One region of the Allobosea sp. TAF32 genome, then DNA from elsewhere that is predicted to be linked to it. Evidence: riboswitches for the same ligand, from Rfam matches in the RefSeq annotation. Region 1 holds a riboswitch; the other holds the start of a gene.

Region 1 (7,208 bases):
GAAGGACTGGCGGCCGGCACGGATGGCAAGCGCGAAAGCCTCTGCCATCGCGGCCGGATCGCCCGCCTTCGCGACGGCGGTGTTGAGCAGGATGCCGTCATAGCCCATCTCCATCGCCTGCGCGGCGTGGGAGGGCAGGCCGATGCCGGCATCGACGACGAGCGGAATGTCGGGGAAGTGCTGGCGCATGCTGCGCAGGCCGTAGGGGTTGTTGAGTCCCCTGCCCGATCCGATCGGCGCGCCCCAGGGCATCAGCACCTCGCAGCCGGCATCGAGGAGGCGCCCGCCGACGACGAGGTCCTCCGTGGTGTAGGGAAAGACCTTGAAACCGTCATCGGCAAGGATGCGGGCCGCCTGGACCAGCGCGATCACGTCCGGCTGCAGCGTGTCGTCCTCGCCGATCACCTCGAGCTTGATCCAGTCGGTCCCGAAGACCTCGCGCGCCATCTGCGCGGTGGTGACGGCTTCCTTGACGGTGAGGCAGCCCGCCGTATTCGGCAGCACCCTGACGCCGAGCTCGCGGATCAGCGCCCAGAAGGCCTGACCGGCACCGCCGGCCGATTCCCGGCGCAGCGAGACGGTGACGACCTCGGCGCCCGAGCGCTTCACCGCCTCGGCCAGGATGGCGGGCGACGGATATTGCGCCGTGCCGAGGAAAAGCGGGTTCTGCGGCGCGAAGCCATAGAAGGATGCCATCTCAGCCTCCCTGCATCGGTGCGACGATCTCGATGCGGTCGCCCTCGCTCAAGGCGACGTCAGCCCGCTTGCGCGCCGCCACGAAGTCTCCATTCACCGCCGTCGCAACGATGCGGTCGGCAAAGCCGAGCTCGGCCAGCGCCTCGGCCAGCGTCTTCGCCGCGATCTCCTGCGGCGCGCCGTTAAGCAGCAAGGTCATGCAGCATCTCCGGTGTTGCTTGCGGGTTTAGCACGGCCTCCGCCGCCATCCGCGCCATGGCGGGGCTGAGCAGGAAACCGTGGCGATAGAGCCCGTTGACATGGATCACGCGGCCGCGGCGCGTCAGCCGCGGCAGGTTGTCGGGAAAGGCCGGGCGGGCATCGGTGCCGATCTCGACGACCTCCGCTTCGCCGAAGGCGGGATGCAGCGCATAGGCCGCGCCGAGCAGCTCCAGCATGGCGCGGGCGGAGATGCGGCTGCGCTCGCTGCTCTCGATCATCGTCGCGCCAACCATGAAGAGGCCGTCTGCGCGGGGCACGATATAGAGCGGGATGCGCGGATGCAGCAGCCGGACGGGCCGCGACAGCTGGATCTCGTCGCTCCGGAGGAGCAGCATCTCGCCCTTGACTCCGCGCAAATCGGGCAGGACATCGCGCGCCGCCAGCCCGCGGCAGTCGAGGACGATATCGGCATCGAGATCGGCCGGCTCGACCGTACTGCCGAAATGAAGGGCGGCCCCATTTGCGACGAGGCGTTCGGCCAGGGCTGCTATGGCTTGGCGCGGATCGAGATGCGCCTCGGCGGAGAAGAACAGGCCGCGCGAGAAGCGGCCGGCGAGATCGGGCTCCAGCCCGGCGATGGCCTCGCTGTCGATCTCCTCGAAATGGTCGGTGCGCTGACCGAAGCGGCGCAGCTCCGAACGGTCCCGGCTCGGCGCAACCACGAGCGTGCCGTTGCGAGCGACGCCGCCGGCATGGCGCTCCCACCAATCGGCCGCCTGCTGCCCGAGCCGAATCACCGGTTCTTCGGCGCTCTCGCCCTCGCACCAGGGCGCGAGCATGCCGCCGGCATACCAGGAACAGGCTTCGGCGCCGATACGCGGGCCGCGTTCATGCAGGACGACCTGCACACCCCGCGCCAGCAACTCGGTGGCACAGGCCAGACCGACGACGCCAGCGCCGACCACAGCGGCTGTCAGGACTGAGTGAGGACGTTCTGGCGTCATGCTTTCCCTGCTTCCGGGAAGGCAGCGGCCTGAGGCGCGAGCGAGGTGTCTGCGAGCCGAAGACCGTTCCCTTCGCCGGCATTACCCGGATCAGGTGCGATGGGTTGGCGCGAGCCACGCCTCTCAGCCTTTCGGCACCCCAACGGACAGCGCCAATTTAATGGCAGCGCCGCCGGGGAGCAAGCGGAGCCGGCGCAAGGCTCCGTTGCGGCGGCCTCGCACCTCCCGACCACGCCCTTCGCACGGGAGTGATCGGGAGGTGCGCCCGCGCGAATACACAGGTCGCGCGAAGGAAGTTGTCGGCGAGACTTGTCAAAGGCCTCTGCAATCGGGCATAGAGCCTCTCGCCGGAGACGTGGCCGAGAGGCTGAAGGCACTCGTTTGCTAAATGAGCATACCCCACAAGGGTATCGAGGGTTCGAATCCCTCCGTCTCCGCCATTTCCCCTAAGCCCTTGAGTGTCCTGAAAAAGCGTTGTTCCCCAACGGCTTTTCACATACCTCTGCTACAAATCTTGCTACAAAATCGCTCTGGCAGAGGGCACGATGGCCGGCAAAATCAGGAACCTGCTCCCCCGGAATGGCCGATACTATGCTCGGCTAACGGTGCCCGCTCCGCTTCGCCCGATCGTAGGTAAGCGGGAACTGACTGAGCCCTTGGGGGCCGACCGCACCGTCGCGATTCGCCTGCTCTCTTCTGCGATCCATCGCATGCAGATGGAACTTGATCAGGCCCGCGACCGCGTGACAGCCCTCAACCCTGCCGCACCGTCCCGCCGCCGCCCCATGAGCGTTCGGCAGATGGCCCTCGCCCACTATGGCCGGGAGCTTGAACAGGACGATGCGGCCCGGAGCCTGCCGACCGGCTATGATCCGGCACACGCGGCGATGTTCCGCCCGACCTACTTTTACGCGCTTAAGAGGGCGGCGAGCGGTGGCGCTGAAGATGACGAGCTTGCCGCCCTAATCCAATGGGCCGTTGACGAGTTCGCGAATGATGGCAGCCCCGTTCCGGTCAAGGGCACCGAGGAATGGCGAACGCTCGCGCGGATGCTCGCCGGCGTGAAAGCCGAGACGATCGAAAACCAGAACCGGCGCGACCGTGGCGAGCCGGATGGTCCTGCCAAGCATCCAATGCTGATCCCGGCGACGGAACTCCCCTCGACTGTCGCCGAGGCGAAGCCGGCCTATCGGATCACCCGGCAGGACGTGCTGGCCTACAAGAACGCCCTGCTCGAAACCTCTGCGAACTATACGAAGCGCTTCCCCGACAAGACGCTCCCCGAAGCGATCCGGTCGAACAAGGCTCGCAAGGAGCCCTTCCCGACGCTCAACGCCACAACCATCAATGACAAGTGGCTATCCCGGCTCAGCGCCATGCTGACGTGGTGCGTCAACAACAGCGTCATTCCCGACACCCCCGCGAAGGGCGTCCGCGTCGATCAGAGCAATCGCGATCCTGACGAGGACCGCGACTATTTTCGCGAAGCCGACCTCCAGAAGATACTCGCCGCGCCCCTGTTCGATCCGTCGCCGAAGCTAACTGAAAAGCGTTGGGCGATGCTCATCGCGCTCTATAGCGGCATGCGCACATCGGAAAATTATATAGGATATTATACCTATTATAGGCTTTCGATCTTGATGAACTGACATTCATGTGTCAGAATCTTCGCCGTTGAGTTGGTGAAGGTCGAGTTGTGTTCCGCGAGTTAGTCGGCAGCGTAAAGAAGTCGCTTCGTTTCGGATTTGAGAGGAAGTCGATTCCCCTTTCTGATCCCGTCGTGGCTGAGCTATTCGGCGCGCTGCCGACTGCTTCTGGTGTTTCGGTTACTGCGCATACCGCCCTCAAGGTTCCCGCAGTTCTTCAGGCCGTGCGCCTGATTGCCGAAACTGTCGGCTCGCTTCCTTGCAAGCTCTATCGAGACGCTAACGGCAGCAAGGAGGCTGCAAAGGATCACACCGGCAACCGCCTCGCGCACAACCGCGTCAATGGCGTTGCGGATCACGTAGACGATGCCGCTCACCACGCGCCGGTCATCCACCCGTGGCACGCCATGCGAGAGCGGAAAATACGCCTCCATCTGCGCCATCTGACGCTCGCACAGCAGAAAAAAATCATCCATCACAGCATCCTCCCGGACACCGTGAATCACAGATCGATCCAAATTGGCAGGTCCTGAGCCTAGATTGCCCGGTTCTCCGCCAGATCATCGGAGTCTGCGATCAGGCGATCTGGCGATTCAGCGTACCGTCTTCTTGTCCCGATTTTCCCGGGAACCGCAATCCGCGTCTGCGACGCACGGCGCTGCGGCGGTGCACATTTGACCTGTCTCATATGGATGCTCCGGAAAATCGCTCGAGGCGGACGCTCCGTACCGGCTGCCAGGTCTCGATGATGCGCCTTCGGTCCTGCGCGGTGTCGAGCGGCAGGCTCAACCCGGCGGGATAGGCTGCGTAGCGCCCGCACCGAGCGACCTTTGAACCATGACGCTGTCGGACCATTTGCCATAGCGATAGGCGACCGCCGGCAGCAGGCCGACGCGGGCGAAGCCGAAGCGCTCGTGCAGCGTCAACGACGCCGTGTTCTCGGCGTCGATATAGCCGATCATCTGGCGGAACCCGGCGGCGGCGCAGGCGTCGATAAGGGCCTGCATCAGCAGCCGCCCGACGCCGCGGCCGAGATGTTCGTGATGGACGTAGATCGAATGCTTCACCGTGAAGCGGTAGGCCGGGCGTTTGCGAAACAGCACGACATAGGCATAGCCGACGACGTCGCCGCCCCGCGTCGCCACCAGATGCGGCAGCCGGCGGTTGCGCAGGTTCTTGCGCCGGTCGCGCAGATCGTCGGGCTCCGGCGTGCCGGTATCCTCGACGCCGGCCTCGATGCCGCGGCGGATATGCCGGCGATAGATCGCCAGCATCGGCTCGACATCGGTATCGCGCGACGGGCGGATGAGGATGGGGAGGTCGCTCTCCATGGTTTGTCGCGACCTCAGCCCTGGGCCTGCTCGCTGACGACATAGGTGTGGAGGCGCACCTGGCCGGCGGCATCGACCTCGCGATAGATGCCCTGAATCTCGACATCGAAGCCGGGAAAGGCGTTGAAGCTCGCCTCGAACATCTTGAGGTAGTCGATCATCGGCTTGGCCCGCGCGCAAAGCCTTTCGCCCGGGACGATGGTGGCGATGCCCGGCGGATAGACGACGAAAGGCGTCACCGCGATGCGGTTTTCGATGGCCCCGATCGGCAGGTAGTCGACATCGTTGCGCACAAGGCAGCGCGCCGCGTCATGCGGCGACATCGCCATCTCCGGCAGATGCTCGGGCGAGAACTGCCGGTTCTGCAGCCCGCTGACGTCATGGTCGCGGAAGAAGCGGTGCATCTCGCCGCAGAGATCGCGCAGCCGCACGCCGGCATAGCGGCCCGGCCGGCGGCGGGAGAACTCGGGGATGGCCTCCTCGAGCAGCGCGTTGTCGTCATGCAGCTTCTTGAAGGCGACGAGACCGCTGATCAGCGTGCCGGCCTTGCTCGCCTCGACGCCCGGCGTCAGCAGAAAGAGGAGCGAATTCAGGTCGTTCTTCTCGGCGACGATCCGGTTCTCGCGCAGGAACTGCGCGACGACCGGTGCGGGAATGCCGTGCTCGGCATAGGTCCCGCTCTCGCGGTCGAAGCCAGGCGTCAACAGGGTCAGCTTGTTGGGGTCGGTCATGGCGAAGCCCGACTCCATCCGCGTGAAGCCGTGCCAACTCGCATGGGGCGCGAGCTGCCAATAGGCCGGATTGCTTGCGAGCTGGTCGGTCGCGACCATTTCCCAGGCGACATCATGGACGGCGCCCTCGCGCGAGGCGTCGGCGATGCTGACCCGATCCGGCACGAAGGGCTCGAAGAACCAGCGCCGCTCGGGCCTCGTCTCCTTCTCCTCGAATTCGCGCCTGACCGCCCGGATCTTCTTGCGGAGCTCGATGCCGAGCCGGATCGTGTCGTCCCAGAGCACCTCTCCGGAACGGCCCTTCATCATCTGCGCGCCGACGTCGAGCGAGGCGAACAGCGGATAGAACGGCGAGGTCGAGGCATATTGCATGAAGCTCTCGTTGAAGCGCCGGTGCTCGACGCGCCGCTTCTGGCCCCTGATATGCCGATCCTTCATGTGGATCTGGGACGCCTGGCTGAAGCTCGCGAGCTGCTTGTGCGTCGACTGGGTCGCGATGATGCCGGGGGACTCCGGGCCGAGGCCGGAGAGGCCCATGGCGAAGCGGCCCGCATAGAGCGGATGGAACTTCATGAAGCCGGCCCAGGCTTCGTCGAAGAGGATGTAGTCGCAGAGGTGGCCGATCCGGTCGAGGATCATCTGCGCGCTGTGGATCGTGCCGTCATAGGTGCACTGTTCCACCACTGCGACCCGGAACGGGCGCGGCTTCCTCCAGGCGTCCGGGTCCTTGATAAGCGGATTGGTGCGGATGCGCTCGCGCAGCGCCTCCTCGTCGAAGCTCTCCCAGAGCATCGGGCCGATCAGCCCCCAGGCGTTGCGCGCGGTCGGGATATAGACCGGAATGCCCCCGGCGATCAGCAGCGCGCCGTGATGAGCCGCCTTGTGGTTGTTCCGGTCGAACAGCACGAGGTCGCCGTCCGAAACCAGCGCGGCGAGCGCGACCTTGTTGGAGGTCGAGGTGCCGTTCAGGACGAAATAGGTCTTCTCCGCCCCGAAAATTTGCGCCGCTTCCTTCTGCGCCTTCAGGGCCGGCCCCTCATGGGTCAGCAGGTCGCCGAGATCGAGCACGGAATTGTCGAGGTCGTCGCGGAACACAGCCTCGCCGAGATGCTCCATGAAGACGCGTCCGATCGGGCTACGGCTGTAGAAGACGCCGCCATTGTGTCCCGGGCAGGTCCAGAGATGGTTGCCTTCCTCGGCATAATCGACGAGCGCGCCGAAGAACGGCGTCTTCAGCGTCTCGGCATATTGCTTGAGACGGCTGATCAGGCTCTTGGCGATGAAGGGCGGGGTCTCCTCCGAGAGGAAGATATAGCCGTCGATGAAATCGAGCACCTCGACCGGTACGTCCTCGAAGCGCTTGCGGCGGATGAGCAGGATGATCGGAAAATCGAGGCCGCGCCGGCGCATCAGATTGATCAGCGCGGCAGTCTTGCCCTCAAGACCCTTCTTGCCCCAGTCGACCACCATGCAGCCGATGGCGGCATCGGTCTGGACCGCGATCTCGGCATCTTCGAGCTTGCGCGCCTTGACGACCTCGAAGCCCGAGCGCTCGATCTCCTCGATGATTTGGTTGAAGCGGATCCCTTCGAGATCCTC
Region 2 (7,208 bases), on a different contig from region 1:
GCGAACCCCTCTGCCGCCGCTTCCGTCGATTGCTCGATCTCGGTGAAGGTGGCGAGGTCGAGCAGGCTGAAGCGCCCGTCATGATGCCAGCCGGCTTCCGGTGCGGTCATCCGGCCCAGCGGGGCGATGCGGCTGATGCCGACTTCGCCCAATTGCTCCGCGAGCCGGAACAGCCTCTCGGGGGCTGCGGCGGCGCCCGCCGTTTGCAGGAAGCTGCGATAGGGCGCGACGAGGGCGGGGACGTCATCGAGGCTTTCGACCGAGACCAGCTTGAGCGTGCGGTTCAGGCCGGTCGGGTTCAGGGCTTCCGGCGCATCGACATGAACCACGCTCCAGCCATCGCTGGGCTCGCCGAGGAGTTCCGCAGTGCCTTCCAGCGCGCGCATCTCCTGTGCGCCGCGCCATGCGGCGATGGAAGAGGCTTCGCCTTGCGAAAGCGCGCGGCGGGGGTGGCGGGAGGCGAGGGCGGCGAGTTCCTGCGCGACGTAGCGCGCGAATTCGGCGGGGCTGACGCGTCCACCGCGCTCGACGAAGAGCATTTGCGGCGAATAGCAGCCCTGCTGCTCGTAGCGGGCGACGTCATGGGCGGCGAGCCGGGCCAGGGCCGGAGCCTTGCGGCTGTCGAGCGCTTCGCGCGCGATCACGCCGAAGCCGATCTTGTGGCCATGCGGCAGGAAGCGGGTCGTGATCGGCAGTTTCGCTCGCAGTGCCGCGAGCGTGTCGTTGCCGCCATAGGCCATGACGGTGTCGGCCGCGCGCAGGAACGCCGGTTCGGCAGCCGCTTCGCCGCCCTTCCACCAGACGATGGCGAGGCATTCGCCGAGTTCCGGGTCGATTTCGGCGAGGAGGCCCGCGAACCAACCGGCCGTCAGCGGCTCGGCCGAAGCGAGCTTGCCGACGCTGCCGGCCTTGACCAGCAATCCGCAGATCAGGCTCCAGAGCGAGAGCGCCGGGACGTTGCCGGCCCAGACATGCAGCAGGAGCTCTGGGCCATGGGCGCGCAGGTAACCGCCCTTGGCCGTCGGCTGGAAGCCGTCGAGCATGGCGGGATTGGCGAAATCCTCGGCCAGGAAGCGCAGGAGCTGCGGGCGCCGGAAGGTCTTGAGATAGCTGGTCAGGCCGAGACGGACCGTCTCGCGGTCATAGCCGGTGACGATCGGTAGCAGGTGCTCGGCCTTGCGCCGTAAGGGGTGCTGCCGGTCGAGCAGGCGCGCGACGGCGGCGTCGATCGCCGCGACGATGCGCGCCGTGTCCATCCGCTTCAGCCGGGCGCGGGCATTGCTGCGCACATGCTCGCAGAGCGTCGCGGCCTGAGCCTCGTCGAGTTCCGGCAGCGCGACCGAGACGCTCTCGCCCCAGGCGCTGTGGCCGACCTCGCGCCAGCGCAGTGCCTCGCGGCTCAGGCCCGGCAGATGGCCCGCATGCTCGATCACGTCCGTCAGCCCCGCGCCGCGGCGAGGAATTCGGCCACGGCGACGGAGCAGCCCTTCGAGGCCTCGCCATCGACACGGCCGAGCAGCTTGAACCCGCCCGGAACGATCTCGCCGGCATCCTCGGTCAGGATCGCCGCGACGCAGTTGAAATGGGCGAGGTCGTGATGGACGATCACGCCGCGCTCGCCCTCCGGCAAATCCGCTCCGCTCAGCGGATCGACGACGCGGCTGCGGATCCAGTGCGGGCCGGATTTCACCGACGGGCAGACCGCATTGCCGTCGTCGTAGAGCTGCGAGCTCAGCTCGGTCATGCCGTACATGTTGATGCAGGATGAGCGCGGCACGCCGAAGGCGGCGGCGAGCCCGTCATAGAATTCGTCCGGCGTAAGTTCGCGCGACTGGCCCTTGAAGCCGCCGGTGTCGAGGATGAGGCTGCCTTCCGGCAGAGCAAACCGCAGGCCGCGTGCCGCGAGCTCATCCATCAGTGGCACGAAGGAATAGCTCGCGCCGAGCAGGGCATAGGGCTCGCCGCTGGTCTCGGCCTGCGCGAGCGCCGGCAGCAAACGATTCAGATCGAGACCGGCGGCGCCAATGAAGACCTGGGAATCGTGCGTGCCGCATTCGCGCCGGGCGAGCCCGAGATAATGCGCGAGCGAGGAATTGGGCAGCTCCGTCTCGTCGGGGAAGAGGATGCCCATGCGGATGCGCTCGCGGCCGCGCATGAAACGCTCTCGGAAATTGACCAGCATCGAGCGCTTCCAGACGGCGAGCGTCGGGTGGTAGCTGCGGCCGCGCACGCCCTGGGTAGTGCCGCTCGTCATGAAGACGTACTCGGCCGCTTCCGGGGGGCTGCAGCTCAGCGTCAGGTCCTTGAAGGCGGTGATCGGCACGGCCGGGATGTCGCGCCAGCGCTTCACCGAGAGCGGCGTGCGGCCGCGCTGCAAGCAGAAGCGCTTGTAGGGCTCGTTGTTGCGGAACTGATAGGCGAAGACCTTCAGCGCCATGGCCTCGAACTCGGCTTCCGACGCGTCGGGAAGCGCGATGAACGCCAGCAGCGCCTCGATGATCTCGGCTTGCGTCACTGCGGCCCACTCCGTTCGGACGCTCGCGGCCAAGCCGGGAGCGTCGATCGCAAAAGGATCACGGGCGCAAGCTGGAGTCAGGGCCTTGGATGGCCGCATGTCCCGCATCCCTACGCCGGTATGATCCGGATCAGGTTCGGAGGGTCACCGCGTTGCCGGTCTCAAGAGCCAGCCGGCGGAATCTCAGCCTCCTAGCGAGGCCCCCCTGGGAACAGCGTTTAGGTGGGGCTTCGGGCCATGGCTTGTCAAGCGTTGCCGGCGCAAGGCCAGGTTGGGGCCGACTCGAAATCCTGACATGGCGCGCATGCCGAAGAAGAGGCTCGACGCCGGCCTTCAAAACCGTTTCTGTGCCGGCCATGAACCTTTCCGCGCCGCCGCCCCGCATCGCCTCCTTCACCTGCGAGAAGAAGCCGGCCACCGGCTCGCGCGGGATGGTCGTCACCAATCATCCGCTCGCCTCGGCGGCGGGCGCGCAGATGCTGCTCGCCGGCGGCAATGCGATCGATGCGGCGGTGGCGTCGCTGTTCGCTCTGACGGTGGCCGAGCCGATGATGGTCGGTATTCTCGGCGGTGGCCTGAGCCATATCCGCCTCGCGGACGGCCGCCATGTTGTGATCGATAATCTCTCGACCGCGCCGGGCCATGCGACTCCGGACATGTATGACTGCCTGTCCGACGAGATCGGCAGGCAGCGCGACACCCGCGACCGCGAGAACGTGGTCGGCGCCAAGGCCGTTGCGGTGCCGGGCGCGCTCAAGGGCTGGTGCGAGGCCCTGGCGCGCTTCGGCACGCTGCCGCTGGCCGAGGTGCTGCAGCCGGCGATCGGTCTGGCGGAGCGCGGCTTCGTGGTCACGCCCTATCTTTCGAACTGCATCACCGACAACGCCGCCGATCTCGCCCGCGATCCGGGCCTCGCCGCGCTCCTGCTGCCGGTCGGCCAGCCACTCCAGCCCGGCATGCGGCTGGTTCAGTCGGACTATGCCGCCAGCCTGAAGCTGATTGCGGTGGAGGGGCCGGATGCGCTCTATGGTGGGCGGCTCGGGCGGGCGCTGACCGACTACATGGCGGCCCATGGCGGGCTGATCGATCAGGCCGATCTCGCGAATTACCGCATCGAGTTGCGCGAGCCGATCCGCGGCTCCTATCGCGGCTATGAGATCATCGGCCCGCCGCCGCCCTCGTCCTCGGGCGTGCATATCGCGCAGATGCTCAACATCCTCGAAGGCTACGATATCGGCTCGCTCGGCTTCGGCTCGGCGGATGCGGTGCATCTGTTGGCCGAGGCGCTGAAGATCGCCTTCGCCGACCGGGCGGTGGCGACGGCTGATCCCGCCTTCGTCAAGGTGCCGGTCAACAGGCTGATCGACAAGGGCTATGCGGCCGAGCGGCGCGCCCTGATCGAGATGGGCCGGGCGAAGAGCTGGACGGCCGGGCTTTCGGGCGGTGAATCCGCCGACACCACCCATGTCACTGTCGCGGATGCGCAAGGCAATGTCGTCAGCGCGACTCAGACGATCAACGGGCTGTTCGGCGCCTGCGTGCAGATTCCGGGCACCGGGATGATCGCCAACAACTACATGTTCAACTTCGATCCGCATCCCGGCCGCGCGCTCTCGATCGCGCCGGGCAAGCGGGTCTTCACCTCGATGGCGCCGATGATGGCGCTGAAGGAGGGCAAGCTTGCCTTCGCGCTGGGATTGCCGGGTGCATTGCGCATCTTCCCCTCGGCGCTGCAGGCGATCGTCAACCTGATCGACCACCGGATGACGCTGCAGGAGGCGGTCGAGGCGCCGCGCGTCTGGACCGAGGGTGGCGTGCTCGAGCTCGAGGAAGCCATCCCCGAAGCGGTCGCGCAGGCGCTCGCGGCCCGCGGCCACAGGATCCTGCGTTCGCCGCGCGTCGCCGGCGGGATGAATGCCATCGCCTTCAACCCGGATGGCACGCTGACGGGCGCCGCCTGCTGGCGCGCCGATGGCACGCCGGTCGCCATCTCCGGCGGGCTTGCCCGTGCCGGCGCACGCTTCACCATCTGACCTATTTCCGGACCTTTCCATGCCCGAGACGATCGTTCTCCTCGATATGACCAGCCCCGAGCGGGCCGACCGGCTGCGTGCGCTGCTGCCTGATGGCTTTGTGCTGACGCATGGGACCGCGCGCGGCGACGAGCACATGAAGGAGATCATCGCCGAGGCCGACTACGCGATCTCCGGGCAGGTCGGCGTCTCCGCCGATGTGCTGCGGGCGGCGAAAAAGCTGAAGCTGCTGCACAAATGGGGCGTCGGCTACGACAACATCGACATCGCCGCAGCCAAGGAACTCGGCATCCAGGTCGCGCGCACGACCGGCTCCAACGCCGTGGCCGTTTCCGAATTCGCGATCGGGTTGATGCTGTCGACCCTGCGCCTCATCGCCTACGGCAATGCTGAGCTTAAGAAGGGCCATTGGCGCACGGGTCAATTGCCGTCGGATACCTATACGCTTTCGGGCAAGACGGTCGGCATCGTCGGCTTCGGGGCGATCGGCAAGAATGTCGCGAAGCTGCTGAAGGGCTTCGGCTGCACCATCCTCTACAGCAAACGCACGCCGCTCGACGCTGCCGAAGAAGCAGCGCTGGGCGTGAAGCATGCTTCGATGGCCGAAATTCTGGCGCAGGCGGACGTCGTCTCGCTGCATTGCCCGCTGACGCCCGAAACCAAGGACCTGATCGATCTGGCGGCCTTGAAGGCGATGAAGAAGACGGCGGTGCTGATCAATGTCGCGCGTGGCGGCGTCGTCAACGAGGCCGATCTCGTCACGGCGCTCAGGGCGAAGGAGATCGCTGGCGCGGCAATGGATGTCTACGAGATCGAGCCGCTGCCGGCCGAGAGCGAATTGCTCACCCTCGACAATCTCGTGACCACGCCGCATCTCGCCGCCATGGCGTCCGACAATTTCGCCCCGGTGGTGAAGCGGATGTTCACCAACATGCAGCATGTGTCGCGTGGCGAGCCGGTGCCGCCGCTCGATCTGGTGGTGTGAGTCGGCGCTGTCTGCCGGCTTGGGTATCCGTCATTCTCGGGCGAAGCGCAGACCCGAGGATCTCGTGACGAGAAGGCGCTGGTTTCCGAGATGCTCGGGTCAAGCCCGAGCGTGACGGCCCGGTTTGGGTGCGGTGAAGCTCAATGCAGCCCGCCGACGCCGACATAGCGTTCGAGCACGGCGGCATCGCTCCGCAGCGCGTCGGGCTTGCCCGACCAGACGATGCGCCCGCGTTCGAGGATGATGACGTCCTCGGCGAAAGCGAGCGCGCTTTCCAGGCGCTGCTCGACGAAGAGGATCGTCATCGCGCTGCTCGCGGCGAGGCGGGTGAAGGCTTCCATCAGCATGTCGCAGATGACTGGGGCCAGGCCCTCCAGCGGTTCGTCGAGCAGGAGTACCGAGGGCTCGCCGAGGATGGTGCGGGCTGTCGCCAGCATCTGCTGCTCGCCGCCCGAAAGCTGCGAGCCCAGGTTGCGGCGGCGTTCCTGCAGGCGGGGAAAGAGCGCATAGGCTTCCTCGATCGCGCTCCGCGGGCGGCCCTTCAGCCCGGCGAAGAGGTTTTCCTCCACGGTCAGGCCCTTGAATACCTCGCGTGTCTGGGGGACGAGGCCGATGCCGCTATGGGCGCGGGCGGCGGTGCCGAGTGCGGTGATGTCCGTGCCGCCAACGCTGATGCCGCCGGAATAGCGTCGTGTCAGCCCCATCAGGCTCGCCATCAGCGTGGTCTTGCCCATGCCGTTGCGGCCGAGGATGGAGAGGCGCCCGCCCGCCGGCACAGAGAACGAGACATCCTCCAGCACATGGGTCTGGCCGTAGCCGGCGCTCAGGCCGCGGACGTCAAGCGTGGCTGCCGGCATGCGCGTAGTTCCCGAGATAAGCTTCACGGACCTTGGGGTCCCTGGCGACATCGGCCGGCAGGCCCTGGAAGATGAGTTCGCCGGCAGCGAGCACGACCACCCGCTTGGCGAAGCGGAAGACGAGGTCCATGTCGTGTTCGATCATCAGAACCGCGAGGGAGGCGGGCAGGCGGGCCAGCGCCTCCTCGATGCGCGGGGTATCGGCGGAGGGCACGCCGGCCGCGGGCTCGTCGAGCAGCAGCACCTTCGGGCGCTGCGCCAGCGCGATCGCGATTTCCAGCAGGCGTTGCTGGCCATAGGCAATGGTGGCGACCTTGCGGCGCGCGACCTCGGCAAGCCCGAGCATGGCGAGGATCTCGTCGGCTTCGTCGCGTGCTTCGGAAGCTCCGTGGAAATGGGCGAAGATGCGCGTCGCGCGACCCTGCCGCTGCAGGATGGTCATGACGACATGCTCTTCCGGCGTCATGTCCGGGAAGAGGCGGGTGACCTGGAAGGTGCGGACGAGACCGCGTCGCACGCGTTTCACGGCGCCCAGGCCCGTGATGTCCTCGCCGGCGAGGCGGACGCTGCCTGCGCTCGGCGGGATGCGGCCGGTGACGAGGTTGACGAAGGTGGTCTTGCCGGCGCCGTTCGGGCCGATCAGGGCGAGGCGCTCGCCCTCGGTCATTGCCAGCGAGATGTCGCGGCTGACCTTGAGCCCGCCGAACTCCTTCGTGAGATGCGAGACCTCGAACACGGCGCTCATCGGCCGGCCCCCCAGCGGTTGCGCGTCAGCAAGCGTGCGATTTCGTCCAGCGTCCCGGAAAGCCCGCGCGGGG

Evidence for each region. Region 1 has a riboswitch for thiamine pyrophosphate ahead of thiO (glycine oxidase ThiO). Riboswitches for the same ligand answer to the same signal wherever they lie in the genome.
Region 2: linked by a shared signal. The riboswitch ahead of AB4Z16_RS13180 (LuxE/PaaK family acyltransferase) and the one ahead of thiO (glycine oxidase ThiO) in region 1 are both predicted to bind thiamine pyrophosphate.

Annotation. Positions count from the first base shown of each region.
Region 1 covers NZ_JBFRDM010000007.1:220,780-227,987, reverse strand. The annotation lists gene AB4Z16_RS16480 (thiazole synthase) at 1-696, opposite strand, end outside; gene thiS (sulfur carrier protein ThiS) at 698-895, opposite strand; gene thiO (glycine oxidase ThiO) at 879-1,874, opposite strand; TPP riboswitch at 1,952-2,053, opposite strand; tRNA gene AB4Z16_RS16465 (tRNA-Ser) at 2,251-2,341, shown strand; gene AB4Z16_RS16460 (DUF6538 domain-containing protein) at 2,447-3,550, shown strand; gene AB4Z16_RS16455 (hypothetical protein) at 3,691-4,023, opposite strand; gene AB4Z16_RS16450 (GNAT family N-acetyltransferase) at 4,333-4,878, opposite strand; gene AB4Z16_RS16445 (Orn/Lys/Arg family decarboxylase) at 4,893-7,208, opposite strand, start outside.
Region 2 covers NZ_JBFRDM010000005.1:300,543-307,750, forward strand. The annotation lists gene AB4Z16_RS13175 (acyl-CoA reductase) at 1-1,433, opposite strand, end outside; gene AB4Z16_RS13180 (LuxE/PaaK family acyltransferase) at 1,439-2,515, opposite strand; TPP riboswitch at 2,605-2,732, opposite strand; gene ggt (gamma-glutamyltransferase) at 2,872-4,548, shown strand; gene AB4Z16_RS13190 (2-hydroxyacid dehydrogenase) at 4,568-5,533, shown strand; gene AB4Z16_RS13195 (ABC transporter ATP-binding protein) at 5,674-6,390, opposite strand; gene AB4Z16_RS13200 (ABC transporter ATP-binding protein) at 6,371-7,135, opposite strand; gene AB4Z16_RS13205 (branched-chain amino acid ABC transporter permease) at 7,132-7,208, opposite strand, start outside.